Regions from separate parts of the Dyadobacter sp. HNCC25DJ187 genome, predicted to be linked through region 3. Evidence: riboswitches for the same ligand, from Rfam matches in the RefSeq annotation. Region 3 holds a riboswitch; each other region holds the start of a gene.
The links. Region 3 has a riboswitch for cobalamin ahead of metE (5-methyltetrahydropteroyltriglutamate--homocysteine S-methyltransferase). Riboswitches for the same ligand answer to the same signal wherever they lie in the genome.
Positions count from the first base shown of each region.

Region 1: linked by a shared signal. The riboswitch ahead of AC1XUE_RS22380 (TonB-dependent receptor plug domain-containing protein) and the one ahead of metE (5-methyltetrahydropteroyltriglutamate--homocysteine S-methyltransferase) in region 3 are both predicted to bind cobalamin.
Region 2: linked by a shared signal. The riboswitch ahead of AC1XUE_RS16615 (TonB-dependent siderophore receptor) and the one ahead of metE (5-methyltetrahydropteroyltriglutamate--homocysteine S-methyltransferase) in region 3 are both predicted to bind cobalamin.

Region 1 is NZ_JBXHAT010000003.1:252,084-262,613, forward strand. It holds gene prfA (peptide chain release factor 1) at 1-158, shown strand, start outside; gene AC1XUE_RS22370 (thioredoxin family protein) at 285-833, opposite strand; gene AC1XUE_RS22375 (DMT family transporter) at 936-1,862, opposite strand; cobalamin riboswitch at 2,373-2,637, shown strand; gene AC1XUE_RS22380 (TonB-dependent receptor plug domain-containing protein) at 2,700-4,625, shown strand; gene AC1XUE_RS22385 (YncE family protein) at 4,703-5,773, shown strand; gene AC1XUE_RS22390 (WG repeat-containing protein) at 6,082-7,413, shown strand; gene AC1XUE_RS22395 (tetratricopeptide repeat protein) at 7,450-8,190, opposite strand; gene AC1XUE_RS22400 (DEAD/DEAH box helicase) at 8,258-9,616, opposite strand; gene fbp (class 1 fructose-bisphosphatase) at 9,654-10,530, opposite strand, start outside.
Region 2 is NZ_JBXHAT010000002.1:1,348,784-1,359,313, reverse strand. It holds gene AC1XUE_RS16650 (asparagine synthetase B) at 1-1,052, opposite strand, end outside; gene AC1XUE_RS16645 (hypothetical protein) at 1,240-2,952, opposite strand; gene AC1XUE_RS16640 (hypothetical protein) at 3,032-3,181, opposite strand; gene AC1XUE_RS16635 (hypothetical protein) at 3,311-3,496, shown strand; gene AC1XUE_RS16630 (oxygenase MpaB family protein) at 3,673-4,449, shown strand; gene AC1XUE_RS16625 (TonB-dependent receptor plug domain-containing protein) at 4,463-6,646, opposite strand; gene AC1XUE_RS16620 (hypothetical protein) at 6,684-7,316, opposite strand; cobalamin riboswitch at 7,449-7,720, opposite strand; cobalamin riboswitch at 7,774-8,042, shown strand; gene AC1XUE_RS16615 (TonB-dependent siderophore receptor) at 8,215-10,530, shown strand, end outside.
Region 3 is NZ_JBXHAT010000001.1:1,286,157-1,296,686, forward strand. It holds gene AC1XUE_RS05280 (DUF6660 family protein) at 57-383, opposite strand; gene AC1XUE_RS05285 (TonB-dependent siderophore receptor) at 1,112-3,481, shown strand; gene AC1XUE_RS05290 (PepSY-associated TM helix domain-containing protein) at 3,568-4,683, shown strand; cobalamin riboswitch at 4,976-5,163, shown strand; gene metE (5-methyltetrahydropteroyltriglutamate--homocysteine S-methyltransferase) at 5,302-7,596, shown strand; gene AC1XUE_RS05300 (methylenetetrahydrofolate reductase) at 7,883-8,851, shown strand; gene AC1XUE_RS05305 (cation diffusion facilitator family transporter) at 9,105-9,983, shown strand; gene AC1XUE_RS05310 (FAD:protein FMN transferase) at 10,044-10,530, opposite strand, start outside.

The sequences.
Region 1 (10,530 bases), on a different contig from region 3:
GTACCTATAACTATCCGCAGAGCCGGATTACCGATCACCGCATTGGTTACACCGTGTACAATCTTCCTGCTGTAATGGAAGGAGACATTGCCGAATTTATCGAAAGACTGCGTATCGCTGAAAATGCGGAAAGAATGCAGGAGGGCGAAGCGGTTTAATTTACTTAAGGCGACGGACTTTTGAGATAACCCTGTAAGGGTTTAATATGAATAGCCCCGGATGAAAATCCGGGGTCATGAAATTTTAGTCACAAACCCGCAACCCTGTAAGGGTTGAACCAACTATTACCGCGCCGGGTACAATCCCGGATACGTCTTTCCTTTATACGTTTCGAAAGGCTCCTTTTTGTGGTAATCTTCTCCGAAAAACGTAATCACCTCATGGAACTCCTTCGCTTTCATATAGCCTGGTAAAGGCTGTATCATCTGAAACTGGTCATCCAGAAAAACCGTGGTAGGGTAACTTGGCTGATTGTTGGTGAGTGCCAGCGCCAGTTCGTGCGTACGGCCCTGCGACACAAATTTTTTATACCCAATCGTAATCGCTTCCTTCTGCTCGGCATTTAGTTTGACAGCGTAGTATTTTTTATTGATATAGTCGACAACCGCTTTGTTTTTAAAAGTTTCCTTGTCCATTACCTTGCACCAACCACACCAGTCAGTATACACATCAATCAGAATCTTGCGTGGCTCCGACTTCATTTTGGTATAAGCCTGTTCGATCGTCAGCCATTGAATGGCGTCTGCCGGTTTTTCTGCTACATCAGAACGGAAGCCCGTTAGGACTGCAATTACCAGAATAATGAGCGGATAGATGGAAAACTGCTTTTTCATGTTGATAACTTGTACGTATAGGTGGATAACGCAGATTTTATTGAATTAATTGGCTGATGGCCTGGGATTCATCCATGAACCTGGTTTTTAGCTCGGACAGGCTCATACCTGCTTGGTTTTAGCCAGTGATACCATAATCCCTCCTGCAATAATAAGCCCCATACCAGCCAGCGAAGAAATGGATGGGAAAGCTTCTCCCATGAAAAAACCGATCAGCACAGAGAAAAGGATATTGGAATAGCCAATGGCGGCAACCCGTCCGGCCTTATCGTAGCTGAACGATTGTGTAAGCATTTTCTGTCCTATCAAAGCCGTCAATCCCAATGCAAGAAAAGCGAGCCATTGGCCGGCGGTTTCAGGCCATTTGAATGTACCGATCAGGAAATCCAGCCCGTCCATTGGAAAATAGGTTCCAACCAGCATGGAGATAATCGGCATCAGTATGCCACTCAGCATAAAAGATAAAATAATAGCGCGGGAATCATACACCCAGCCAAGTTGGCGGATCGAGACATACGAGATCGCAGTCAATACTGCATTACCAAGTCCGAGCACATTGTCCCGCCACAGCAGCGAAAGATCAGGCCTGAAGACAAGCAGTATACCACTAAAACCAATGAAAATAGCCGCCCATTCTCTTTTGTTCAGCGTTTCTCCTATGAGCAGCCAGGATAGCAGGGCGAGGAAAATAGGATAAGTATATTGATAGGTGGATGCACGTCCAAGGCCCAGCGTCTGGATGGCGTAAAACAGCAGGTATAGCGAAAGCGTACCTACAATACCGCGAAAAATCAATAGTCCGAGTTTACCACCTCCTTTTTGTTCTAATGGCCGATTACGGATACTTGATAAAATGAATATAACCCCGACAATGTTCCTGAAAAATACAAGCTGTACTATATGGAATTCTTTTCCGATATGCTTGGATATAGCTGAAGTAAGCGAAAAGAAAAATGCCGCTCCAAGCATCAGGATAATGCCTTTCTGAGATTCTGGGAAAGTAAAGCGGTTGTCGGCTGTGGCAGTCAAGGGAAATAAGATTTTTACAAAGATAGAGATTAGGTTACACAGAGGTGTACGGAGACAAAAAGAGAATCGCAGAGTTTACCTTTTTAAAATGCCGTGAGGCATGTAATATTGGTAGCAAGGTTGGGGTGCAGATTTCCTTAAAGTGCCGTCAGGTATGCAACATCGGTAGAGAAATAGTTCCCTGGTATTTGATATTACATCCCTGACGGGATTTAGATGTAATTACCGCAACCGCTCAGATTTCTACCAACATTACATCGCTACGCGATTTTATGTAACAGGGAATTTCTATCTAATGTACTCAGGGGTACTGCTCAGACGACAAAATGCAATCACTACTACGAGGTAAGTATTACGTTACACAGACGTACATAGAGATGAAAATAGATGCACAGAGTTTATACTTCCAATCGGATCTTTCTCACTTGCTAATCAGATTTTCTCTGTGGCTCTCTGTGTAATCACTATTACAAGATAAATCTTAGTTTCGTGTAAGCTCCTCAATATTCACTACTTTTGTATTGTTTTGGTGCTATGCTCTCTAAATGAGAAAGAAGCTTAAAAGGGAATTTCGTTTAATGCGAAAGCTGTCCCCGCAACTGTACAGTCCATCAAAGATGAATCTGCATCTTCGTAGCCACTGGAGACAATGAATGAAAGAATGAGCGAATGATAGAATTATTATCTCGTTCGGTTTTTTTCTTTTGACAATGCTCCGGGAAGGCAACAGATCATCGGACTGAGCCAGGAGACCTGCCTGAACACATCTTGTGATACAACGGCTTTCGGAGGAAGAGCCGGATTATGGTATTTCTATCTGGTTTAAAGGTGTTTAAAATGGTTGGTTTTTATGTTTGTCTGCTGTGTGTAATTGGCTGTGCTCTTTCGTACCAGTCTTTTGCTCAAAAGGATTCTATTGTCCTTGCTCCTGCTATAGTAAGGGGAACGGCTCCGGAGCGCTTTATGAGCGGATTGAAATTGCAGAAAATTGATTCGGTTACGCTTATGCAGTTCAGATTTCAGAATCTGGCTGATATACTGGCTTACAATACAGCTCTTGCTTTTAAAAACTACGGTCCGGGTGCGCTCACTACTGTTTCCTTTCGCGGAACCTCTGCCAATCATACCGCGCTATTGTGGAATGGCCTCAATATCAATTCTCCAACTTTAGGGCAGTCCGATTTTTCCACCATTCCCGTTGCCGGTTTTGACCAGCTTGCTGTTCAGTATGGTTCCGCTGCGAGTATAGTCGGGACAGACGCAGTAGGTGGAAGTATTTTACTGAATAGTGCAGCTCCTGCACAGGGTTTCAGCGTGTCAATAGGCAGGCAGCAGGAGAGTTTTCGAAATAGTCAGACGCAGGTATTTGCCAAATATGGTACAGCGATGGGCAACTGGACTGTTTCAGGAAAAACAGCTATCTATTATGGTAGTATGAAAAACAGTTTCCCTGAGCCTTTACGCCAGGGTGTGCCGCTGCTGCCGACCCGTACTTTTCAGAAAGGTCTTGTACAGGACATTTTCCTTCGTTCAAACAATAACCACGAATTATCTGCCCATGTGTGGCTTACCGACAATGCCCTGACGATCAACCCTCAAAATGAGGCCGGGAGAGAACTCACCCAAACAGCGGCATACCGGACCATGCTGAAATACCAATGGAATGATTTTTCGGTGCGGACTTCCTGGGTGCGGGATATCATCGACTATGCTACGGGTGATTATTCTAATCTGGATCATGCCGTCACGGACAAGCTGGGAAGCAGAATCGAGAAGGATTTTTATTGGAATGTGGGAAATGCAGGGACTATACAGATGAAGAGCGGAGGCGAATTTACCCATTTTCGGACGAGGGTTGCCGGATACGAACGCCCTGAAATTACAGAGAACCGGGGTGATCTCTTTATACTTACACGCTGGGAAACGGCATCAGGTCTTTTGGTATCTGCGAATCTTCGACAGGCGTTTGTGACAGGTTTCCAGCCACCGTTTACACCTTCTTTGGGAGCCGAATATCCGCTGATACGGACGAGTAGATACACACTGAGGGTAAAAGGATCGCTCGCCCGAAGCTACCGCGTTCCTACACTCAACGAACGTTATTGGAAAGCGTTGGGCAATCCTGATATCAAACCTGAAAGTGGTTTTAACAAAGAGGTTGGTTTAGAGCAGCAATATGTAGCTGGTCATCAATTGTTTAATTTTTCAGCAACAGCCTATCATAATCGTATCAAAAACTGGAGTTACTGGAATCCCGGTAATAGTTTCAGAGTAGAGAATCTGCATGAAGTGCTGGCGAGAGGAATAGAGTTACAGGCAGGCTGGAACGCTGCTTTAGGCAGAATCAAAACAGGCGCAAAGGTGAATTACACCTACACCCGCAGTTCTCAGGAAAAGGTATACGACGCCTACGCAGTAGATATTGTAGGCAAGCAGCTAACGTACACGCCCAAGCATTCAGGTAATGTCAATTTATTCGGAGCGTACCGGAATTTCCGCCTTTCCGGCCAGTTGCTGGCTGTGAGCAGGAGATTTACGCGCACCGATAATTCGTTATATCTGGATAGTTATATACTGGCTAATATTTTGGCAGAAACCAATTGTAATTTCGGCAATATGCAACTTCGGGTGCAAGGGCAGGTGAATAACATCAGTAATACCTTCTACCTGAATGTAAGAAGCAACGCCATGCCGGGAAGAAGTTTTGCTGTTAATTTACTTTTGAGTTACAGATCTTCTGCTGTGAAGTCAGCAGGAAGCTGAATGAGAAACATCAACATTATAAATCACCATCAGAACACCGGTGAAAACCGGATGAATCAGTAAATTTGAACATGAATATGAAAAAACAACTTACTAAGGGCATTTTAGCCGCTTCACTGTCTTTTTTAGTCTGGTCCTGTAACCAAAGCGATCCCGCACCAAAAGGCGATTATGTGGATGGCGTTTTTGTAACGACATTAGGAAACTGGTCGGATAACAATGGAAGCTTATCATTCTTTAAGCGAGAAAAAAGAGAGGCGGATCTGGACGTATATGCAACCGTAAACGGGGGAAATCTAAAGGGTGGAGCTCAGGGCTATGCGTTTATGGAAGGCAAAGGTGCTATTGCCGTGGATAATAGTGCTGCAGGGCAGGATAAAGTGGAGATTGTGGATGCCAATACCATGGAGAAAATAGCTTCGATTGGTGCTCCTGATATTGAAAATCCAATGCGCGTGGCTTTCGCAAGTTCGTCGAAGTTGTATGTTTCCTGCTGGGGAACTAACAGTGATTATGCTTATTCAACAGGGTATATCGCAGTGATTGATCTCAATACCAATAGGGTTACGAAAAAGATCAATATTGCCAAAGGGCCAAAAGATGTTTTGGTTCATGCCGGTAAATTATATGTAGGAACTACTGATTATACGAATGGAAAGACTCTTACAGTCATTGATATCAACACAGATGAAATCGTGAAAACGGTAGAATTTGACGGTGCTCCTTCACCGATTGGAATCGATGCAAATGGCTTGCTTTGGGTAGGTGCTGGTCGCAGTATTTCAAAAGTGAGCCTGGATACTTATGCAAAAGGAACACTGAATGCAGGTAACGATATTTCCAAATTGGTGGCTAACATGACTTTCAGCCTGGACAAAAGGACGATATTCTTTATGCTGACTTCTGATTTTGGTACAAAAGGTCAGGTATATAAAGTAAGCATAGATGATTCAGTAATTGATGTTTCTAAGCCATTTATCAATAGGAACTTTACAGGACTAAATGTAGATCCGAAACAAGGATTGATTTATGCAGGCGTCACGCCTTCTTATGTGCAGTCGGGTTACGCGGTTCGTTACCGTACGGACGGATCAGTTGTAGATTCAGTTAAAGTAGGGGCTAATCCAATTGGATTCGTATTCAGATAAGCCTGAAGATTTAGGTAATACAGAGTTTGAGCGATCTGTCGGGTATTTCCCGGCGGATCGCTTTTTTTGTTAGCGACCCGGTTTTCGCGGATCAGTCCCGGTCTGTACGGCATCGCCGGACTGAACGGTTGATCCAGTGCTATCCGTTCAGCCTGACTTCGTCATGCAGACCGGGTCTCGCAGACCGAGTCGCGAAGACCGGGTCTCGCAGACCGGCGTGAAGTTCTCACCCAAACTTTTGCTCATTCAAATCAGTTATTGGTATCTTCGTCGTTGTCAATATATTCGGAAATGAACAGGTCAGTATAGTGAATAGCTCAACAATTCCAGGTAGAATCTTCCTTTTTGGTTTTCTTCTTTTCCATTTTCATTTTGCGAAAGCGCAACAACCCGCTACTTCGGGTCCGGCCTGGCTCAAAGAATACTCCGAGCACCAGAAGTATGGAGATATATTTGTAGTCAAAAAAATTGATGTAAACTGTCGGGACTATGCTTCTTTCCTGGTTGATAGAAATGGCAAAAAGCTAACCCCGGCTTATCGGGATATAGGTGAGTTCTCGAACGGTCTGGCCGAGTTTGTACCCATGGAAGCTAATGCATCCAAACAGGGTTTACATGGATTTATTGATAAAAAAGGAAAGGTAGTTGTAGAGCCTATATATTTGGGTACAGATAAATACTACCAGGGAAAAACCTGGGTAATGTATCAAACTGGTAAGCAATACGGACTCTCTTATATTGACACCACCGGCAAAGAAATTTACAGGATACCCATTGAAAAATTCAAAGATGACTTTCTGATTTCAAAAGCGACAGTTGATTTCGTCTGTAACCGCGATACGAAAGAGGACATTATCTGGTGGAAGAAAAAAGAGCTTTATCTGCTCAACTGGAATTTTAGTCCTTATATAGAAAAGGAGATCAAAGAAGCCAAAGGGATATACCATTTCCTGTACAAAGGGAAGTATGGGATTATCGATAAGAATATGATTTTGCGTATTCCGGTTGCACTGGATGATATTGATCCGGAATATAAATTCTCAGGTCAGGGTATGGAGCGGGTGAGATACGGTGACCGTTACGGATTCATCAATGTATTTACCGGAGAGATGATCACGGGCTTTGAATTTACAGATACACGCAAACCTACTGCCGGATTATTCTGGGTCAAAAAGAATAACAAGTGGGGCTGTATTGATAAAACCGGTAAGGTTCGGATTCCCTTTTTATATGATGAAGCCAGTGGTTTCACAGCGGAAGACAGAGCTGCGGTGGCTATCAACGGAAAGTTCGGGCATATTGACAAAACCGGGAAAGTCCGTACTCCTCTGAAATATGAGTTCGCTTCCTATTTTCAGAATGGCCTTTCCATGGTAAGAATGAATGAAACCTATGGCTATATCAATGTTGACAATGAGTTGGTAGGACGCGATGATTATGCACATGCATTGCCATTTAACCAGAAAACAACTACCGCCGACAGGAACGGTATCCGGTACGAACTGAGCCTGGACGGTTCGGAAAAGTTTATAGGCTTCTCATTTATGTGGAATGCTGTATTTATCCTGATTGCAGTAGTGCTATTCATTCTTTTGAACAGCTATATATTCAGAAAAGTGCAGAAAAGAAAAACCCGCTAAGCGTTGAAACTTACCGGGTTTTAAATCTATATCGTTTTATTTAAAAAATCCTTCAGGATCAGGCCTTTTAGCCTTTAGCAATTCTATAAAATCAAGGTTGATCTGACTGAAATCCAGCTTACGTCCGTGATGCAAATGTACCCACGCTTCATCTGGTTGATCCAGATTGTAGTGTACGAGCGCGAGATTGTACTGCCCGAGCGCATAGGTTGAATCCAGACTGACGGCGTGCTTCAATACAGTAGCAGCTTCGTTAAGTTCTTCCTTTCTGTTAGTCAACTCGTACAATTTCAGATCTACAGTTGCCAGGTCAACCAAAAGAGGTACGTTATCCCCTTGCAGATCCACTCCACGGCTTAGCATTCTTTTCGCATCTACCCAGTTCTGACGTTGGTAGGATACTACTCCAAGGCCCCAGTATGTTTCAACATTCTTATCATTCAGCAAATTAGCCAGATTAAAACGGTAACATGCAGTATCAAGAGAACCTTCCTGAAGATATTCCCAGGCCCGCGCAGAAAAAAAGCTGCTGGCTTCAGTACGGCTGGAAAAGGATTTGTCGCACTCACTCAAAAATTGAATTTCTTCACCAATCTGTTCAGATGTCTTACTGAGTTCTCCGAAAAGAGGCAAAACTCGTCTTTCTTTTAATTCCAAAGGCTTTTTTGCAGCCACATTGGTATCAGAAGATTGACCTGCACTGGCCAGGTGAGTTTGTTGGGCCGAACTTAACGCAGGTAATAAAAGGGCAAGCCAAAAAATAAAAGAATCTTTCATAAAGCTTTAATAGAGAAACAGGTTTTCTATTGTCCAAGATAAACGGAATAATCCGATTTGTATTGTATTATTTTCTTTTGGATCGTCCGGTTGAATTATTCCGTGTTCCGGGGTTACGATTGCGGGACTTTTGATTTTTTGCAACGCTCTTCATGGCGGGTCGGTAAACCTTCTTCTTTTCATGGAACGCTCCCAGGAATGTCGGATCTTCTTTCCTTTTCTGGTTGTCGATCTCACGTAACATATCCTGGCGTTCAGGCGCAGGAGTAGGTGCAATATCTACCTCATCCGGCAGTTCTGTTCTCGGAATTTCCATCCGGATCATCTTTTCGATTTTCTTGATATGGTATTCATCGGCCATCGTAGCAAACGTAATAGCATGGCCAACATGGTTAGCACGACCAGTCCGGCCTATACGGTGCACGTAGTCTTCATATATTAATGGAACGTCGAAGTTGATCACATGACTTACTTCTGTGATATCAATTCCGCGGGCTACCACATCTGTCGCTACCATTACCCGCACTGAACCTTCGCGGAATGCTTCCATGGAATTAATACGTGTATTTTGTCCCTTGTTGGCATGGATCACACGTAAATCGTCTTCTGCAACAACTTTTCTGTCCAGAAACTGATATACCAGCGTGGCAACTTCGCGGCTGCGGGTAAAAATCAGTATCCTGCTGAACGTCTCAATATCTGCAAGCAAATGGTTGAGTAAATTGATTTTCGTTCGGAAGTTAGGTAATTCATATAAGCTCTGAGAAACCATTTCTGCCGTTGTTGACTGTGGAGTCACCTCAATGCGTGTAGGAAATTCCAGGAACTCATATGAAAGATTTTCAACCTTGTCTGAGAAAGTGGCAGAGAACAGCATATTCTGTCTTTTTCTTGGGATAATCTCCAATACGCGGCGTATCTGAGGCATAAAGCCCATGTCCATCATTTTGTCCGCCTCATCCAGAATCATGACGTTGAGGTACTTTACAACAATCTCTTCTTTCAAGTAAAGATCCATAAAACGCCCTGGTGTGGCTACGATAATGTCAACGCCTTTCCTGAGGGCTTCTATCTGCGATTTTGCTCCTACGCCGCCGTACAGCACGACTGTACGTATGTCGGTATATTTACTCAGCTGCAAAATAGCTTCTGAGATCTGCATGGCAAGTTCACGTGTGGGTGCAAATATCAAGGCACGCGGATCATTCCCCTGCGCATATTTAATGCGCATCAGCAATGGCAGCGTATAGGCTGCCGTTTTCCCCGTTCCTGTTTGTGCGATTCCTAAAATATCCTGTCCGGATAGTGCAAGCGGGATAGCCTGTTCCTGAATGGGTGTAGGCTGGGTATATCCCGCTTCTTCAATAGCATTGAGTAATTGACGGTTAAGTTTAAACTGCTCAAAATTGTTTTCCGTAGTCTGCATGACACAAAGGTACGAAAACTATGTCAGCTAAGGGAAATTACGGCTGTACAGACTCCTCTACCATGGCCGCGCTCCCTACAAAAATAGGCGACCGCTGATGTCCTGATGTAGGCACAATATCCAAAATGGCACCGAAACCGTCACTGGCTTTTCCCCCCGATTTTTCAGCAATGAAGGCTAAAGGATAGCATTCGTATAGTAATCGCAGTTTGCCCTTGGGGTCTTTTTTGGTGGCTGGATAAAGATATATTCCGCCTTTCAGAAGATTTCGGTGAAAGTCACCCACCAGGGAGCCTATATAGCGTGCGCTGTAACCGCGCTGTTTGCAGTTGTCCAGGTATTTCTGAACCGATGGGAGGTAGCTATAGTAATTTCCTTCATTAATGGAGAATATCGTACCGTTGTTGGGAGAAGAGATATTTTTATGCGAAAGGATGAATTCGCCGAGAGACTGATCCAGCGTAAATCCGTTGACTCCATCTCCGGTTGAGAATACGAGCATGGTTGAAGAACCATAAAGGATATAACCCGCTGCTACCTGCTTGCGTCCGCCCTGTAAAAAATCTTCCATTGTTGCCGGAGAGTCGGTAGGAGTAACCCTTCTGTATATAGAGAATATGGTTCCGATGGAAACATTGACATCAATATTTGATGAACCATCCAACGGGTCCATCGCTACTACATATTTGCCATGGTCATTTCCTGTATAAATAATTTCTTCTTCCTCTTCTGAAAGAATAGCGCAAACCTCACCACCATTTTTCAGGGCTCTGATAAAACGTATATTGGCAACAATATCCAGTTTCTGCTGGTTCTCACCCTGCACATTCTCAGTTCCGTTACCTCCTGCTATGTCTACGAGTCCGGCTCTGTTGATTTCGCGGTTAATGATTTTGCCGGCAATGGCGATATCG
Region 2 (10,530 bases), on a different contig from region 3:
CTTGTTCCCATCACCAATGCGCTTGGTTTGACGGTATGTTTAGAGAAAGCAGTCGTTTGTCCGAAAAATTCCCTGACCAGGTTTTCATGGTTTTGTACCAACATCGCCGGAATTACATCCCATTTGGCTGAAAAATCAAAAAGCGAGAAGTAGGCATCGTTGCCGCCATAGCCGCGAAATCGTCCTGCTGAGGAATTGATATCAGAAAAGGCCATTCCGTCATACTCATCCAACTGCAATTTGAAATGTTGAAAGGCAAATGTCTTGCTATAGTCGAGCTTGGATTGTGCATCTGGATCCACTCCATCGCCATCCAGATTATCAACGATATCTATTCCTTCGGCAGCAAGTGCGATATCAAAAGTTTCAGCTCCGGAGCACATGGCAAACAAAAAACCGCCTCCTGCACAAAATTCTTTAATGAGCTTGGCCACTGCCAGTTTCATATGAGAGACTTTGCCATAACCAAAACGGTCGGCAATTGCTTCTTGCGCTTTCACATCCGCAGGAGAAGTTCGTCTCAAACTTCTGCCAAACTGGCCTGTAAAATCCTCGTGATGTAAGTGAAGCCAGTCATATTTAGGCAAGTCGCCTTTCAGTATTTCCTCATCATAAATCACTTCAAATGGTATTTCAGCATATTTGAGCACGAGTAGAACGGCATCTGTATCTTCAAATTCAGCGGGACTGATCTTGATAGGGGAATAGACGGCGATTTTTGCCGCTTTATGTAACTTGACAGCATCCATGTTTACATCCGGCCGGCGGATTTGGCTCAGCAAACGTTGATTGTCTGCATCTGATAAAATCTCGTATTGGATCGCTCTGAGCTTACATTCTTTTTCAACGGCTTTGCTATACTGAACCATAAAACTTCCTCCACGATAATTGAGCAGCCAGTCTACATCAATTTCCTCTTTTAATAACATGTAGGACAGCCCGTATGCCTTGAGATGGTTGCTTTGTGCCTTATCCATCGGGATCAGGATATAGTTAGCAAAAATGTTTTGGGAAAACAGTAGTGCGAAGAGAAACGTAAACCTGATCATCATACAACGGGATGTTTGGAAATTACAGGAATTATTTGGGAGTAAGCTTGTCAAATTTAATCATTTGATTCTGATTATTTGTTTGATAATGAGTGATTTTATTGAAAATTGACCGAGCAGATTTATACGAATTTGATAGTGCCTTGCCAATCAATTCGTGTGTATGACGGATACCTTGGAAAAAATCGGTTTAGCTAAATCTGATTGTATGTTTGAAAGGCGTAAACCCAGTCAGGAAAACCGTGGGTGCGTCCATAGGTGGAAGTGCACCTCTTAATGCAGTATTTTTATGTAAGGCCATTCCCAGTCCGAATGAAATGGTGTCATTCCCCATTGTATAGGTGCCTGTATTTCCGGTAAGGAGCCAGGAATCCTTGCTGCCTTCAATTTTGGTGACACCTTTCATTTCGCCACCCGGTCTGAATATAATTTCAAGGGCAGCAGGAACGCGTTCAGTACCGGTTGTACTCACTTCGATCTCCATACCTTCCTTTGTTTCCCGAATGCGGATGTTGGTTTCCAGGTGTTGTATTTCACTCTGTGGTCTGTTGCTCCTTGGCATTTTCTCCCAGTCTCCGTCTGGTGCGATGGCATCTTTCGGATACGGTTGCCAATAGGGTGCCTCAAGCTTTTGATTCAGATTAAAATAGTCTCCGTTTGCTTTAATTTCTGCTGTCTGGAACTGTCCTTTGCCAAAGAATGAAGAAGCAAAACGTACACCTTGAACGACGGCGTTCCCTTTCATAAATGTAAACCAAACCGGATTGTTGGCGATCAATGTAGAATCTCTGCGGTTTCTGCGGATACGTACCAGGCCGGAAATGGGAAATGATTTTACATAACTCACAGGCAGAGCTTTCGAAGTTGGTAGCGCTTCCCATAAGGTTGAGTCGGCCAGCACATAATCAAGAAATCCACCGATCTTTCCGCCGGCAGTTTCCTCTATCAGCTTACACATGGCTGCGTAAGATCCATTTTTATCCAGAAGGGCAAGGTATCGGTATGGATAGTAGTAATTTTCAAGTGTACCAATAACCGCTTTGTCTTGCCTGCCCGATGCATCGGTAACGATTTCGCCATTTGGATGCACATAGTACATGGTCATATCCAGGTTCTTTCGTACACTTTCCAACAGTTCTGGTTTATTTAAACCTACAGCTATGGTAATGAGCAGCCGGTCACTAAGTGAGGAATATATGAAAGTACTCTTTTCATTATACTGTCCATCTGCGTCAATGTCAATATGTTCAGCAAGCCATTCATTAGCTCTGTCTATATAGCGGGTATCAGGCCAAAGTCCGTTAAGTCTGGTGAGCGCGGCAGTTACTACCCAACGATGATTAGGCGTGTGAATGCCTCCGACAATCAGCGCTTCCCCGGCATTCAAAAGGAACTTCTTAAGCGGATCCAACACTGTATGTGACGTTGCAGCACCGGATCGTTCAATCAATGTATAAGCAATGGCTAGCCGCTTAACCAGAAACGCTGTATCCGGCGTAGAGTGGAAATTGGTACTCAGCAAATCAATTGTACCATCGCTGTGCTGGATTTTTAAAAGATACAAAACGGCAAGTCTCATTTTTTCCAGAAGCGCGTCAGATTGATAAAATTTAGAATCCGGTGAGAAAACAGCATTAGCACCTACCAGCACCAGTGAAGTTGTACTGTGTGGATTAAGTATTTCAAACCCATCTGGAACGCCTCCAAAATCAGGGCTTTTCGAATCACTTACCTGGGATTTTAGTAAGTTTTCTACACTACCGTCATTACGTTTCACAAGTTCGACAAGCCATGGAGGCATTTTACTGTCGTTTTTGTTAATAAATGTGAAAGCGGAGGATGATAGTATGGGCAGAGCGCATAATGAAGTGCCGCCAAGCGTTATGAATCGTCGTCTTTGCATGGATATCGATACCTGATGTGATCATACAAAAGAAGATTTGCATGAAACACTACTCTGAAAAGACTGTTTCCCGTATTGCTTAATGAAAGGACTTTAACAATTCATCAATCCGTTTGGAGATCCAGCGGACAAGGATAAATGGCCCCATGATGAGTGCAGTGAGTACAGTTGCAATAGAAAGAATGATTGCCATAATCATTCGCAGAATAAATTCGAGAAGTTGGCTCATGGGTCAATAGATGCCCGAACAGGTTAAAAAATGACAAATTAAATATTTAACGAATTGTTGAGCCTTGGTATGATCTTTTAAAAGAACATGTAAACAGTTTAATAAATTATTAAACAAAATGTAGAAATTATGAAATTACTGACAAATATCTCATATAATATTGGTAAAATCTGGCTGGCGATCATATTATTTCTGGCGATGATCATCTCTACGATCATATCACTTCCGTTCATCGTAGTGGGCGCAGTGATGGATTTCTTTCAGGTACACAAACTTAAGCCTGGTCATGACCAATACAATGATTATTATAGTTGAAATTAAGTGATATAAGATCAAAAATACCCATCAGTCAAATCAGCTGATGGGTATTTTTTTTAGTATTAATTTAACTTTGTTTTGCAAAGTACTTTATATTTGAATGTTGAATCTGATCTTTTGAAGGATTAGGACTCTCTTTTTATTATTTTTTGAATGGTAAATGGTTTTTCTGTATGGAGGATTTCGTGGAAAAAGATTCGGTGGTCAGGAAGATATGGGGAAAGGCTGATACAGTGCTTTTTATTTTTGCAGGAGCATCCGCAGAATTTGCCCTTAACAAGGCTGTGGATTGGCTTTACTATACTGGAAAACTCCCTGCGGATCCACTGGGAAGGTTATTTTCGACGGTCGGTTATGCGCGGCAGATCGTCTTTTCCAGTGAAGTTTCAGCCTTTCACGCTATTGACAAAATTGCGGCTATCCATCTGGCGGTAGAACATGCACGTGGTAGCTCAATACCGGATTGGGCTTATCGGGATGTTTTATTTATGCTGATTGATTACTCCATCAGATCTTTTGAATTGCTTGAAAGGAAACTGTCTGAAGAAGAAAAAGCTGAGGTTTTCGATGTTTTTTACCGGGTAGGAGATAGGATGGGCATTACGGGTTTGCCGCAAACTTTTGAGCAGTGGGAGAAAATGCGTGAGGAACATTTACATGAAAATATGGAATGCGGCCATTTTACGAAAGATTTGTACAAGCAGTACAGAAAACATCTTGGACATATGAGATTTATCATGCTGAAAGAAGTGCAGGCCATGGTTGCGCCCAATGAGGTTTCAACCATGTTAGGTTTGAAGCAATTTTCTTACCTCACTCCCGTGCTTGGGTTTTATAAGGCACTCCGCTGGTTGGGTATAGAAAAGTTTTTCCGGGATGCGCTGCTGCCACCGGATTACAAACAGCAGGTAATAGCACTGGATCAGCCGGAGGTATACGCCCACGGCTAATCCAGTGAATTGATTAGAATTGAATATGATACCTTACTGAAACTGCTCTGCCTGGTAGATTGTATCCTCTTTTCTCATAGTAATTTTCGTCCGTCAGGTTATTGACTTTCAGGGCGATCTGATGGGTGCCGGATATTCTGAACAAGGCTGTGAAATCTGCAACCATATGGGCCGGATATTCGATTTCAGGATTGATCGGATCTGTGTAGTCGATGTCTGTACGCGTACCTACAGACCTACCCGAAAGACGTACTTTCAGCCATTTCATGTTGTCATATTCCACACCGTAGTTGAATGTGTTCCTGGCCACATTCTGGATATCACGCGTAACAGAAGATGCATCGGTTCCCACAATCAGTTCTTTGGCGTTCAGTATAGACGTACCGTTCCAGAATGCTCTGAGCACATATCTGTAGTTGTTTAATACACCGAAATCATAGCTGATTTCCGTTTCCAAACCGCTGATCTCAGCATCAGCTGCATTTACAAAAGTGGCTCTGGAGACGATAACATCCTTATTTGGCAAAGGTTCGTTCACGGTAGTAATGATCTTTGCGATCCGGTTATCTACTTTTGTAGAGAAGTAAGTGGCACTTGCCGAAAGTCCGGATTTGGGTTTGTTCAGACTTAAACCCAAGTCCCAGCTCACGCTACTTTCGTTTTTGAGGTCAGGGTTTCCGGCAGTTACTGCAATACGTCCTCTTGAGTCTCTGATTTCGTTGTATCCGGCCACGCTATATGCATCGGTTGTCACAAAGGCACGACCAATTGCTGCTTTCAGTCTGAGAAACGGGATCAATTCATAAGTGATTCCCAAGCTTGGGCTGGTGAAAGGGTTTGTTCTTTTACCTGACTGATAAGTTGGAAGCAATGCTGTTTCCTTTACGTCAAATGTGATATTGTCATAACGGATACCGGGCTGGACGGTCAATTTTCCGAAGTTCAATAATGCCTGTGCAAAGAATGCGGAGGATATAATCGCATAAGCAGGCTGTGTCGGCGCACGTTCTGTGGTATCATTCGTCCATCGGCGACTGGTGGTCGATGCATTCAGGTAATCATATCCGAAAGTGACTGCGTGCTGTCCAATCTTCCACACGTCTTTTAGCTGGATACCTTTCCATGCATTATGCATTTGCGCGGAGCGGAATGGTATGACAGGTTTGCCGGATACGTTAAGCGTGAAGTTTTTAGTATTTTCCTCAGAACCAAACACTTTAAGTGATGGATTGTGTGTGCCAATTGTTCCGGTCAGCGCTACATCCAGTGCTGACCGATCCATATCTTTTTTACTGGCTTCGGTGCTGCCCGACGATATTTCTCCAGGAGATTCCACATCCTTCGCCTGGAATCGCTCGCCTCTTACATCCACTCTCCATTTATCTGTAATCTGGTAGCCAAGCCGTGCTGATCCTGAGAAATAATGAAGCTGAGTGAATGGTCTGCGTTGTCCGTCGGCTGTAGTCTCGTCCACGGATTCTACGGGTTGTGCTGTGTAATTCTTTTGAGCATCGGAGTATCCAAATGCGTTCCTAAAGAGGTTGTTTTTTCCAATTCTGTAATCTCTGGCTCGTTCGAAATAGGAAAAGGAAGCGTCATAATCCAGTTTGTTTGTCAGATTTCCGCCAGCATTGAAACCAGCCTGCAACGTTTCAAAACTTCCATATTCAAGAAATGCATTGCCTTGTGTAGCTCCTTTTGATCGTTTGGTGATGACGTTGATAACGCCGCCCATAGCTTGTGAACCGTACAGCGAAGATGCAGGGCCTTTCAGCACTTCAATTCTTTCTATACCGTTGAGGCTGATCTGTGATAAATTGGTTGCTCCGGCAGGGCGTCCGTCAATAAGCAATAGCGTACGCTGATTCAATCCTGAAAACTGAGGTCGAAACCCGCGGATACCTATTCCCGACGATAAGTTGGGATATTGAATAACATCCACAGCCGCCGTTTTTCTGACGATATCTGTCAGATCCAGAGACGGTGTCATCTGTATATCCTCCTTGGATATGAGTGTAATTTGCTGAGCAATCCTGTCTTTCTTTGTTTCAAAACGGGTAGCGGTAACTACAACGGGATTAAGGAGATTCTCTGCGGATGAGTCGGGAACGATCTGTTGCGCACTCACAAGAGCGGGTATTGCGATCAGACTGGCAAGTCCGTTAATCAATGCGAATTTGTAAAATTTTATATACATAAATGAATTGGTGATAACGGTAGGATAGATTTGATATTTAACTCTGAAAGGCTTCATAGAGGGTTATGAGGCCAATGATAATAGAAAATGTACCCACAACGTAGTTCACGACTGTCAGGAAGAATTCCTTTCGTTTTGCAAATTTGTTAATGGAGTAAGCAAAGAAATAGCCATAAACCGACATGGAGACAATAATCCCCACACTCTGCAAAACAATAATCCAAACAGCAGTTGTCGCATCGCTGGCTGCAAGTGTAAGTGCAACAGCACAGGCGCCTCCTGTTCCGGCTAATCCATGAAACATACCCACTACAAATGAGCGGCTCCAGGTGGTTTCGGCGAGCGGGGTATGCTCGACAGTTTGTGTTTTAAAGTTTCTTCTGATCGCTACGATACCCAGCCAAATCATCAGTGGACCAACAAGCGTCTCGACCTTATCCGAAATGTCAAGGGATACGGATGATTTGAGAAGTAGTACTAAAATAGCAAACAGGATCAGCGTAAAAGAATGTCCCAAAGCCCAATGGGAAGAGCGCCAGATGAGTTTCCAGCGATGCGATGGACTTTTGGCATCGTCGGTCGCCAATACAGATACGGCAGCCATGTGGTCTGGTTCGAACGAGTGTTGAACGCCTAACAGTAATGAATCTACCAGTAAGAGATTAATCATTTTTGATTTGGATAAAATAACTTGCGTTTTGCAAGATGATTCGTTTATCCGTAAAGCCGGGGGGAAATGCAGGAGAAGACCAGACAAAAAATGCCAGCCTTATGCCACTTGCTTTTCTTCCCGAAAGCAAAACGGAAATATGGTAAACTGGCAGGTCTTCTGGCTCGTTCAGATCTTGGCGCCTTCCCGGGAGGTGGTAATGAATTATAAATGATGAATGAAGAGTTAAACGTATAACTTCTGGAACTCACTCTTAATTCTTCATTCTTAACTTAATTCCTCCCAGTGGCTCTATTCGCCAGGATCTCTTTTTATGAACTTACAGCAGCGGGTACTGCTCCGGATTTTCACCGGATTCCCTATTAATCGCACCAGGGGTGCAAACCAATCAACGCACAAAACTAGTCATTTCACAATTTATAATCCTACCTTTGCGGCCTGAAAAGTTCTTTACAATATTTTTCCAACATAAAAGGGTTTTACTAATCCAGTGAATTAATAGGGAATCGTGTGAAAATCACGAACTGTCGCGCAACTGTAAGTAACACCAAAGTTTGCATCAGAAGATGTACACTGGGACCATGAGGAAATGATGAATGAAAAATTAAGAATGAAGAGTTATTTGAAAAAGATATTCTATCATTCACTCATTTAAAATTGACCTCTCCCGGGAAGTACGATGTAAATGTTACAAGTCAGGAGACCTGCCTTTTTTTGTTGACAATGCTTTCGCGAAATAAAGCTGAGTCTGGTATGGAAATAACCGGTTGCATGGCAACGTGCCTTGTACCGTTGATGCTTATGTCCTGTAAGCAACTTCCACATTCTCTTTAATTCTTCGCGTTAGCAGGTAAAATCTGCAAGGAGCTTTTAACTCATCTATAACAAAGTTAAAAGTATGCAAAACGAAGAAAGCTGCTATCCGCGAACTGGTAGTGGTAAACAAATCTCCCCAACATCAAACGGTAAAAATTTACTGAATTTCACGTTATTTCTGTTTTTTGTGCTGGTAACAGCCGGTGCATTTGCTGACCAGCCAGGAAGTGTATCAGGCTTCGTCAGAACCGAATCCGGAGAACCTCTGACCGGGATTCATGTACGATTGGAAAATACCTCCTTCGCCTCTATTACCGATGAAAAAGGCCGTTTTGAGTTTAGAAATGTACCAGCCGGACGATATACTTTTCTGGCAAGCGGAGTAGGATATGATGCCCGTAAGGAGAACATTGAGGTAAGAAACAACAATGAAACCATTCTGGAATACCAGCTCAACAGCCGGACCAACGAGTTGTCTGAAGTAATGGTGAGTACAGCCAGAGTACAGACATTTTCGTCTGTCAATAAAATGGATGTTCCATTGCGAGACCTTCCCATTACGACCTCATCTGTGGGTGTGAAAACCATCGAACAACGCGGTATTGATGATTTGGGCGAAGCCATGAAAAATACTACTGGTGTACGCGCTAATAATACCTACGGTGGATTTCAGCATTTTACAATACGTGGTTTCTCCAACTTTGTCCTTCTGGTAGATGGAGTGCGTGATGAGCGCCACAATATTTCCACCAGTGCACCCAATACCAATCTTGCCAATGTAGAAAGTATTGAAGTACTGAAAGGACCAGCTTCTGTGCTGTTTGGTCACTCCGCATTGGGTGGTATCATTAACATTGTACGTAAACGGCCTACTGCAGGCTTGAAAGCAGATTTCTCTGCCAGTTACGGAAGTTTTAATACGCGTCGGATCCGGGCAGGGGCTGGCGGTGCTATCAATGATAAATTACGTTATCGCGTCGATTTTGGAATGTCAGATACAGATGGCTATCGTAAGTCGGGATCTAATACAAACAATGGCTATCTGGCCCTGGAATATACGCCCACTGAAAAGGATCTTTTTTATCTCACAGTTGGGGCTAACAAGGATATTTACGACACCGAAACCGGTATTCCTATGCTGGCAGGGAGCAAACTGGCGCCTGGCCTCAATGTGAATACACGCTACAATGATCCTCAGGATTTTCTGAAACATACCCGTTACGATTTCCAGTTGAAGTATGTGCGTCAGATCAATTCAAGACTCAGGCTGTCTAATCAGCTGTCTTACTATGACGATAATATAGACTATTTTTCTACCGAAGAACTGACCTTCAATTCAACCCTTGATTCGATTACGCGCTCATTTCCCTATTACTTCAATCACCTGACCAAGCCATTACAAAATCAGCTTGAACTGACTTACGATTTCAATACCGGACACGTGCAGCACAAACTGCTGGCTGGTTATTCACTGAGTTTACTGGATCGTAAGACCTACAACGCGAATGTGTACGGACCGGGATCGTATGTGACCATTCCGGTGAATAATCCGGTAGAAAATCAGGGGTTCAGAGGTTACAGTACCACCAATTACCGCGCTACAATGGAAAATGTCCATGGTATTTACGTCCAGGATTTTCTGACTATTTCGGAAAAACTGAAAGCGCTGGCCGGTCTGCGTTACGATATTTTTGATGGAAGATACTACACGGATAAAGTCGATGAAAACAGGAATGTAACAGAAAAAGGAGCAGAATCTACAATCTCTAAATCAGCACTTACGTATCGTCTGGGATTGGTATATCAGCCGATTGAAATTTTGTCTGTATATGCTTCTTATTCAACATATTTTAAGCCTTCCCGCCGAGTAGCACCTAATGGAGAAACTTTTGATCCCGAGACAGGTTATCAAGCTGAAATCGGAAGCCGGTTGGAGATATCCAACAGATGGTCGGGAAACCTTTCTCTCTATTACATGCGCAAGGACAACCAGCTTGAAAGCTTGCCAGGTGGCATTTTGAAACGCGTGGGTTCTGCAGAATCAAAAGGATTTGAAGCCGAACTTCATGGCAATCCGATCGCAGGCCTGGACATCACAGCAGGTTATACTTTTGCCAATGCCAAATACCTTCCATTTGCCGACGGTGAAGTGAATAGTGTGGCAGGAAAACAAACTGCTTTTGCTCCTAAAAATCTTGTGAATGTGTGGATCAACTACGAATTCCAGACTTCGGCATTCAAAGGATTGAATTTCGGTGCAGGAGCCAATTATATGGACGAAACTTTTACCAACAGCGCCAATACATATGTGTTGCCTGCTTATACGCTGGCGGATGTGGCCCTGGGCTATCGTTTTGGTAAAGTGGGTCTGCGTCTGAACGTAAATAATGTATTCAAC
Region 3 (10,530 bases):
CCCGTCAATGGCTAATAGGTAGCCATCGTAACAAACCAAACTGAAAACGAAACATGTTAAACCAGGCGTGGGGGTTGCCAGATCAGTCCTGTGTTAGTCTGACCAGACGCAGCTTTGTACTGAAAAGATTTCTCGGGGATAAAAGATAAAGTTGAGGGCAACGCCAATCCGAAAAAAATCGGTGGCATTGTTACAGTAGCGCAACAGGAACAAATACACAAAGGAGAACAATAGTCGCCTCCATGCTCCCGGTGATCGACTTCATGATGAGCAACTTCCCGAAAAACGCTGCTTTCATACGCAACACCGACGGGTCCATCCTGGCAGGGAAAGCAGGATAAGATTCCGATGTAAAATGCCAGTATGATCAGCGAGAATTTCATGGAGCAAAGATATGCCCTGATCCCGTGCAACAGGTAGGCAAAAACAAAAATTGATAATCTTATGCGTGTACGCATTGTATAGCAAAACAAACCGTAGCTATCTTTGCGATTAATAAGATGCGAAATACTCTGCTTTACATATGGCTTATTGCAACCATCCTACCGACATTCAGTCAGTGGGGAACAATTGCATATTACCAGATTAACAAGCAATATATTACTCGGGTATTATGCGAAAACCGCGACAGACCGCAGTTAAATTGTAACGGACAGTGCTATCTGGCCAAAACTCTAAAAGCCCAACAAGAGAAAGAGGATAAACAAACCAGTGACCGGGTTCATAATTTGCCTGTCGTTCAGCTATTCGCATATGCTGTTACCTCCTTCCAATTCTTACCAGGGTATTTCAAAAATATTCGTCGGGTAAACTTTACTTACAAACTGAACGCCTACCAGGCACACCTCTCAGTTCTGGTACCACCACCCTGTTTGGCCTGACCTCTCTTCATTTTCACGAGTTGACACGATGAACTTCATCCACTGACTTTCTTCTTGCTGTTCATAAAACATGACATGAAGAACCGTTAGCAATACCTGTTGATTTTTATCCGTGTTTATTGCTGTCAACCTTTTCAGGCTGCAGTGCTCGTCTTGTAAATTCAATACTCATTTCGTTCTCTGTTGTATTCAGCATGTCTGTGCAACAGGCTTTTATTCATATTACTCAAATGAAATTTCAATATATTTTACTTTTTCTGTTGACGATCATCAATGGAAGCTATTCACTTGCGCAACCGGGATCAGGAACGATCAGCGGCCGTATCATCAATGCAGATCAGGAACCTGTTACAGGTGCAAGTATCAAACTTCTGAATACCACGCTGGGAATTTCTACGAATGACACGGGTGGATTCAGCTTGTTCGGCGTTATTCCGGGATCCTATATTTTGTCGGTTTCCAATATTGGGTATACAGCCTACACGCAGCATTTGCGTATTACAGAAGGAAAAAATCCATTTATTACGTTGCAACTTTCTGAAAGCAGACAGGAATTGAAAGAAGTGGTGATTACAACCAGTAAAAACCGTTATCAAGTACTGGCATCGGGAACTTCAACACGCTTGAATACACCGCTACTTTCAACACCTCAATCGGTACAAGTGCTGGGTTCACAGGTATTGAAAGACCGCCAGGCGTTTACACTCAACGAGATCGCAGGCACATTTACGGGCATGAAAGCCAACAATGGAAACGGCTCGTTTCAAATACGCGGTTTTACTGCTTACTCACCCAATGATGCCAGCTTTTTACTTTATAACGGAATTCGTGGAAACCTGTTTTTATGGAGTCAGCAGCCTTTGCTTTACAATATAGAATCGGTAGAATTGCTACGCGGGCCCTCTGGCGCCTTGTTCAGCGAAGGTTCTCCGGGAGGTGTTGTCAATTTTATTACCAAACAGCCTTTATCCGAGAAAAAGGCAAGCATTGAACTATCTCTGGGAAGCTGGGCATTCAGACGGGCCTCGGTTGATTTCACTGGTCCGCTTACCCAAAATAAAAAGCTTTTGTACCGCGCCATTGTTGGTTATGACCGTTCCAAAAGTTTCAGGGATTACCAGGATAAACAGAATTTATTTGTTGCACCATCTCTGACTTATCTGGTCAACAATAATACATCGGTCAATCTGGAGGTAAACTATGCTTATCAGAAGGCGGTGCATCAGTACGACAACGGGAGCTATATCTATTCCCGGCCTGATGGCAGTTTTGATTTTAATTATTACCCTCACCATCTGACCATTCAGAGCCCTACGGATTATGGTAAGACCCACAACGCATCCGCCACGCTGAGTTTCAACCACAAGGTCAGCCAGAACCTGAAACTAAATGTCGTACAGCGCATTGTGAGAAATACGCTTGACTACACAGATCATATCCCTTCGGGCAGAATCCGCAACGATTCCATCAGTCGGGGATATCAGGATTGGGAAACAGACAGATTCAGTTTGCAAACGACAGCCTACGCCACTTACACAGCAAAAACCGGTTTACTCGGTCATCAGATCGTTGCCGGTGTTGATTACAACCGATATGGCTGGACAAAAAATGACTACCAGTACAAAAGCTCTACAAGGATTTCTATCCTCAATCCCGATTATACAGGAAGTGTTCCTGACGCATCCGCGCCTGTTATTGAATCCGATGATAACAAGCGTGTTACCAATCTGATAGGAGGATATATTCAGGATCAGGTCAGTGTAGGTGAGAAATTGAAAGTTCTTTTGTCGCTGCGCTATGATGCTTATCATGGAAAAGAAACGCCACTGTCGGATAGAGACGGCAAACAGGGCGACCAGTTGGAAGCATCCGGATGGATTCCAAGAATAGGTTTGGTGTATCTGCCGGTAAAAAATGTATCGATTTACGGTACTTATCTCAAATCCTTCAATCCACAGACATCAAATAATATACTAGCTGGCGGCCCATTCCCTACCCGGCAATCTACTCAATATGAAGTTGGTTCCAAAGCTGACCTGATCGACAACCACTTATCGGCCAGTGTATCTCTTTATCAGATCAACTATGCCAACATTCTTACCGCTGCCCCGACCGAGGAAAATTCACACCGCCAGGCCGCCATTGATGGCACGCGTAGCCGTGGAACAGAGTTTTCGCTGACAGGTAATTTAAAAGGATTGAATCTGATTGCCGGATACGCCTTCAATGAGCACGTTCTGATAAGCACCTCTTCATATGGAAAGAAAGGCGACCGGTTCGCCAATGCTCCTAAGCATCAGGTGAATTTTTGGGGAAAATATACGCTGACATCCGGTACGCTGAAAGGATTGGGAGCAGCAGCAGGCATGCGATACGTAAGTAATCAGGTTGGTTTACTCAGCAACCAGAATTTCCTTTTTCCCGAGTATACCGTATTTGACGCAGCACTCTCCTACCATCGTAACCGATATGTGTTTCAGGTAAATGCGTATAATCTGACCAATAGGCATTACTTGACAGGAAGCCGATCAGGTATGACTACAGCAGGACTCGGAGATCCTTTCAATATACGTATCGGGTTGAGTTATCAACTATGGTGAATCAGAAAGAAGGGCATTGATTGCCCTTCTTTCTGATATTAAATTTTGAGCAATGAACCTAACAAACAATATCACGTGACCGAAATATGGCTAAAGTGTCAATTAAAAGAAGTCTGTTTACGTTACACAGCTGGTTTGGTCTGGTGACAGGTGTGTTTCTGATATTGCTGGGACTCAGCGGATCCATACTTGTTTTTCGTACCGAGCTGGATTCATTCCTGAATAAAGACCTGCTTCATGTTATTCCTTCTCAGAACGAGAAGAGAGATAAGGCGCTATCACTGTGTTACGACACGATTACCAAACGCTATCAGGATCTGGACGGAATTGCCTGGCTCAACCCCGATGCAAAACCTGATGAAGCTTATAATTTCAGAATCTATTTTAACGATACCCGGTTATTCACCTACGATCTGGCGCTGATCTCGTTTGATCCCTACACCGGTAAAATTCTCCGCGAAGGCCCCGCAAGCCATTTTACACCCAGCTTTATAGAATGGCTATTACAGTTTCATTTCAGCTTTCAACTGGGTGTTCCGGGCGCGGCCCTTACCGCTATCTTCGGAATTACGATGCTGATTTCACTGCTCACCGGCGCTGTTGTTTACAATAAGATGATCTGGAAGGTGCTTACTTTTCGTATCCGAATTAACAGAAAAAACTGGCGAACGATCTGCTCGGATCTTCACCGTATTGTGGGCGTGTGGTCTATGCTGATCAACATGATCATTTTCTTCACGGGATTCTGGCTGAACATGTTTGCATTTAAAGGCAAGACATGGCAAAATGAATTGATTTCAACCAAACCAAATACCCTGATGTCAGTATCTGCCGATGACATGTACAAAAGGGCGTTGGCTGCTTTACCGGGATTGGAACCTACCTACGTGTATCTGCCTACCCAGCCTCAACGCAAGTTTGAAGTGAGAGGATATGCGGATGGCCAATGGCAAATTTGGGGTAGCGGCAATTCTGTCCGCTTAGACCAGCATAGCGGTGAAATACTGCAGATCAACCGTTTGATTGAAAAACCATTACCAGATCGACTTGAGGCAGCAGTATTTCCCCTGCATGTCGGCAACTTTGGTGGTGTAGTTGTAAAAATTCTATATGTAATCGTCGGAATCACACCCGGAATGCTTTCTATCACGGGATTTCTCCTTTGGTGGCGGCGTGTACGCAAAGGAAAACGCTCCCGATAGTACGATGCGGTAAACGATCTCCCGACTGTTCCGCAATCTGGTTTATTCCTTAACAATCGGGTGTATCGTAGACATAATATCTTCAACCTTAAAAGATCTCTTACGCTCTGACGACACAGATTAATTATCTATTTCTTACTGAAAAAACAATCCGAAAAGATCAAAAATCTAGACATTCAAATTATTAATAGATTTTATATCCTTTAAAATTATACTTATTCAGAAATAAAATCTTTATATATAGATTTGTAAGGATTTTTAGTCTAATCGATAGACTAATTCATTGTTCTTTTACATAACACTGGAATGGGTTTCTGATGAAAGTCGGAATGAAAAGGGAATCGTGTAAGAATCACGAGCTGTCGCGCAACTGTATTTAACATCTCCACTGTCGTTCAAAGTATGTCCACTGATTTTCGGATTGGGAAGGACGAACGCCAGGTTATAAGCCAGGATACCTGCCTGTTACCAGATAGACAATGTTTGCGCGAATAACAATATGATTCTGAAGAGTTTATTACTTCTATGACCATTCATCTCTATTATTACTTATTTAGCGAAACATTGCCTGGTTGTGCAAAACATTTTTAACTATTTTTTTATCAAACAGTCAAGAAAATGTTAACACAAAATTTGGGCTACCCGCGGATTGGTGGACAAAGACAACTCAAAAAAGCTTCTGAACAATTCTGGGCAGGAAAAATTGAAGTTACCGAACTTCAAAAAGTAGGTCAACAGATCAGGGAAGAAAACTGGAAAACGCAACTGGATGCCGGTATTGATCTCATCCCTTGTAATGATTTCAGCTTTTATGATCAAACATTGGATACAAGCATTTTGCTTGGAGTGATACCTGAGCGTTATGAAGCAGTTCTCGCGGAAACAAAAAATGAGCTGGATGTATATTTCGCTATGGCCCGTGGTTACCAAAAAAACGGTCTTGATATTACAGCCATGGAAATGACCAAATGGCTTGATACCAATTACCACTATATTGTTCCGGAATTCAAAGCAAACCAGCAGTTCCGCGTTTCAGATGGAAATATCTTCCACGAATACAACAAAGCAAAACAGGTTGTTGGAAAAAAAGCGAAGCCAGTTCTGTTGGGACCTGTGAGCTACCTACTGCTCGGAAAAGAAAAGGAAGCTGGTTTTGAAAGAGTTGACCTCATTAAAAATCTGGTACCTGTTTATATTGAAATTATCAACCGTCTTGCCGGACTTGGCGCAGAATGGATTCAGCTGGATGAGCCAACCCTTGCACTCGATCTTTCTGAAAAAGAAAAAGAAGCGTTTGAATCTGCTTACCGTAGTATTGCTGCTCAGGTGAACGGCGTTAAAATACTGGTAGCAACCTACTTTGATGCATTGCTGGACAACACGTCATTGGCTGTCAATCTGCCGGTGCAGGCTCTGCATATTGACCTGGTTCGTGCAGCAGACCAGTTGGATGAAGTCCTAACATGCATTCCGGATCAACTTATTTTATCCTTAGGTGTGGTCGACGGGCGTAATGTTTGGAAAAACGATTACGAAAAGTCAATCGGCCAAATCAATAAGGTAATTGAAAAACTGGGTTCTGATCGGGTGATGATTGGGCCGTCATGTTCCTTGCTTCACAGTCCTATTAATCTTGATCTGGAAACAGCACTTGATCCTGAGATTAAAAATTGGATGGCATTTGCGAAACAGAAACTAGACGAGGTAAACGATCTCAAGCAAATAATTGATGGAAATAGTGCCATACTGGAAATTAACAAAGCCTCTATTGCCAGCAGACGGTCTTCCCAGAAAGTTCATAAGCAAGTAGTGAAAGACCGACTAGCAGCGATTACCACCACAGATTTTGAACGTACAAGTACTTTTCCGGTTCGTCAGCAAATACAGCGGGAACGCTTCAATTTGCCTGCATTCCCGACGACAACCATCGGATCTTTTCCTCAGACGGATGACATACGTCAACTGCGCTCCAAGTTCAAAAAGAGCGAGCTAACTGTGGAAGAATATGAAAAAGCAATCAAACAAGCTACCATTGATGCAATCCGCTGGCAGGAAGAAATTGATCTCGATGTACTGGTACATGGGGAGTTCGAGCGTAACGACATGGTTGAATACTTTGGAGAGCAACTTGAAGGATTCCTGTTTACCCAAAATGGTTGGGTGCAAAGCTACGGCAGTCGTTGCGTGAAGCCACCAGTTATTTATGGAGATATAAGCCGTCCTTCCGACATGACCGTTCGGTGGAGTACGTTCGCAGCAGCACAAACCAACAGACCTATGAAAGGAATGTTGACAGGCCCGGTGACAATTCTGCAATGGTCGTTTGTCCGCGACGACCAGCCCCGCGAAGTGACTACTAACCAGATCGCATTTGCAATTCGCGATGAAGTACAGGCATTGGAAAAAGCGGGTATTGGTATTATTCAGATAGACGAAGCGGCGATCCGCGAAGGCTTGCCACTACGTAAATCCCAACGTCCACATTACCTGAATTGGGCAGTAAATGCTTTCAAAATCACAGCCAGTGGTGTACAGGACAAAACTCAGATTCATACACACATGTGCTACAGCGAATTCAATGATATCATTGAGCACATTGCAGCTATGGACGCGGATGTGATCACAATAGAAACTTCCCGCTCTCAAATGGAATTACTGGAAGCATTTGCTCATTTCGATTATCCGAACGAGATTGGGCCTGGCGTTTACGATATTCACTCACCACGCATACCATCTACGGAAGAAATGACTTCACTTCTGGAAAAAGCCGCAAATTTATTGCCGGCTCAGAACTTATGGGTAAATCCCGACTGCGGTTTGAAAACCAGAAAATGGCCGGAAACGAAAGCTGCTCTTGAAAATATGGTAACTGCAGCAAAGCAGGCGCGGGAATTGATAACAATCATTGCATAACACGATATAAGGCAGGGCAAATATGACTGCTCTGCCTTATTTAAAAGACGATTTGTATCGGTACAGGAATCCGGGAAAAAGTATTTTTAAAGAGTATGTTTGAAACATTACCTTATACTTAAACACGGCTCAACACAAACGGATTAATGGTAAGAAAGCAGATAGTGAGAGATATTTTGAATATATTTCGGGGTTAAAGACAAAGGCATTCTAAACCTGCGGAGAAAAAGAACACTTATTACTTTACAATACATAGAAGAGGCACAGCCGCCAATAGAAATCTATCATGTTTCTACAAAAAATAAAATCTAAGGAATCAGGTGTAATGCTTTATGGCATCACTCCGCCAAAAGCCAGTACCACTGCCGAGCGCATTGAGGAAATTGCAAATAAGACAGTAGAGCGTTTGTCGTCACTAGATATAGATGCACTGGTAGTGTATGATGTACAGGACGAGTCAGCCCGGACCAAAGAGGAAAGGCCATTTCCGTTTATTAATGCGCTGGACCCACTTACATTTGCTACTCAGCATTTAGGAGGATTAAATGTGCCCAAGATCATTTATCGTCCTGCCGGCAAGTTCTCTCCCGAAGAGATATCTGAGTGGCTTCAGCAACTGCATGCACATCAGTTCCATCCTGTCTTCGTAGGCGTTCCCGCACCGGATTTTCCGGTAAAAACCAGTTTACCACAAGCGTACAAAATCTGGGAAACGTATCAGGAAACATCAGTTATCGGAGCGGTTACCATTCCGGAAAGACATGAAGTGCTCAAAGATGAGGATGTAAGAATGCTTGATAAAATGGACAGCGGTGTATCCTATTTCATTTCTCAATGTGTTTTTGACCTTGCCTATGCAAAACAAGTTGTCAAAGACCTTTCGGCGAGCTGTGCAAGTAAGCAGATAGATCCGCCGACGATTATATTTACCATCACAGCGTGTGGCTCTCCTAAAACACTTAGTTTTATGGAATGGCTTGGTATTCATATACCTGAGCAGCTAAAAAGAGAGTTACTGGCAGAAGAGGATATGCTTGACAGATCAGTCAGAGTTTGTCTGGATATAGCTTCTGAGCTTACGGCTTACTGTGTGGAACATGCCATTCCTTTCGGTTTCAATATTGAAAGCGTTGCCATTCGCAAAACAGAAATTGAAGCATCCATTGACATGGCGAATTCGATCTCAGGAATGCTGATAGAGAAAGGAATACGGAAATCTGTAGCATATCTTGACCTACAATCCAGTGCTGAATAGGCATCTTATCGTTAAAATTTTATACAGAAAGAAAATTAATTTGGGTCTGATAACGCCCTTATCAATCATTTTGAGGGCGCGATATGGTTATATCTGAAGAATTAATTGTTGCCTACTGCTATATGGATAAATGGTATCACCGAAAAACTTATTTTTGTACCTCAAGCTTACAAATTCTGGTCATTGAATAATTGCGTGGCAGCTGTTCCTAGCCACTTTTTAGTATATTTGATCCTGTACCTTATTCATTCACATGCCAGAACCCAGTCCGCACGAAAAAGCAATAAGTACGACATATTTCAGCATTTTCAGCAGTGCGGGCTTAGCTATCATTAAAGGAGCTGCCGGGTACTTTGGTAATTCCTATGCATTGGTGGCAGATGCAATCGAATCAACCGCAGACATTTTCGCATCCGTGTTGGTTCTGTTCGGGCTTAAATATACCAGCCGACCTGCGGACAGTAATCATCCCTACGGTCATGGACGCGCTGAACCACTTTTCACCTTTTTGGTTGCAGGTTTTCTGATTGTTTCTGCCGTAGTTATTGCTTATGAAAGCATTCAAAATATCCGTACGCCGCATGCTCTTCCTGAGCCATGGACACTTGCTGTAATAGCACTCATTATTGCCTGGAAAGAATATTCATTCCGAAAGGTGATGACCAGAGCCATAGAAACCAATAGTTCTTCACTCAAGGCAGACGCCTGGCACCACCGCAGTGATGCTATCACATCTGTAGCCGCCTTTATAGGAATCTCCATCGCGTGCATAATGGGGCAGGGTTATGAGTCCGCCGACGACTGGGCTGCTTTGTTCGCCGCTGTTTTTATTCTTTATAACTGCTACTCTATTTTCAGGCCGGCGTTAGCGGAAATCATGGATGAAAATCTATACGATGAGCTGGAGCAACAGATAAGGGAAATCTCCGTCATAGAACCGGGAATTTTAGGTACCGAAAAATGCTGGATCAGAAAAGCGGGATTGACTTACCACATTGAACTTCATGCCATTGTTGACGGCGATATTCCTGTTCGTGACGGGCACATCCTCTCTCATAAATTGCAGGATAGGCTGAGAAAGAACTTTCCTGAGCTCGGAAATATTCTGATTCATATTGAGCCAGATAAATAGCACCTTCTTGCTTCAAAACACTTAAAGTTCAGTAATCAGCCCTCCGACCTCTTTAAAAGATCATAGTTTCCTGCTTCGGATTATTTTTTCCTTATCAGTTATAAAAACATATTTATAGTCAGGATAGCTGTTCATTAATCTGAGACCTTCCTCAACACCAACGACCATGATAGAAGTGCTTAAGGCATTGGCAAATTCAGCACTTGGCCCAACGATAGTAACGCTTGTAAGGCCGGTAGATGGATAGCCTGTTTTAGGATTAATGATATGCGAGTAACGCTTCCCATTTATTTCAGCATACTTTTCATAGCTTCCGGAAGTAGCTACTGAACTAATTTTGATTTTAAGAATTTTCACAAATTTTCTGACTTTAAAAGGATTTGTAACACCAATGTTCCAGGGTTTACCATTTACCTGTTCTCCCCAGGCTGAAAGATCTCCTGACGCATTTATAATCCCTCCTGTTATACCATCAGCTTGCAAAATTTCCCGGCCCTTATCCGCTGCATAACCTTTGCCGATAGAGCCAAAGCCAATTTTCATACCC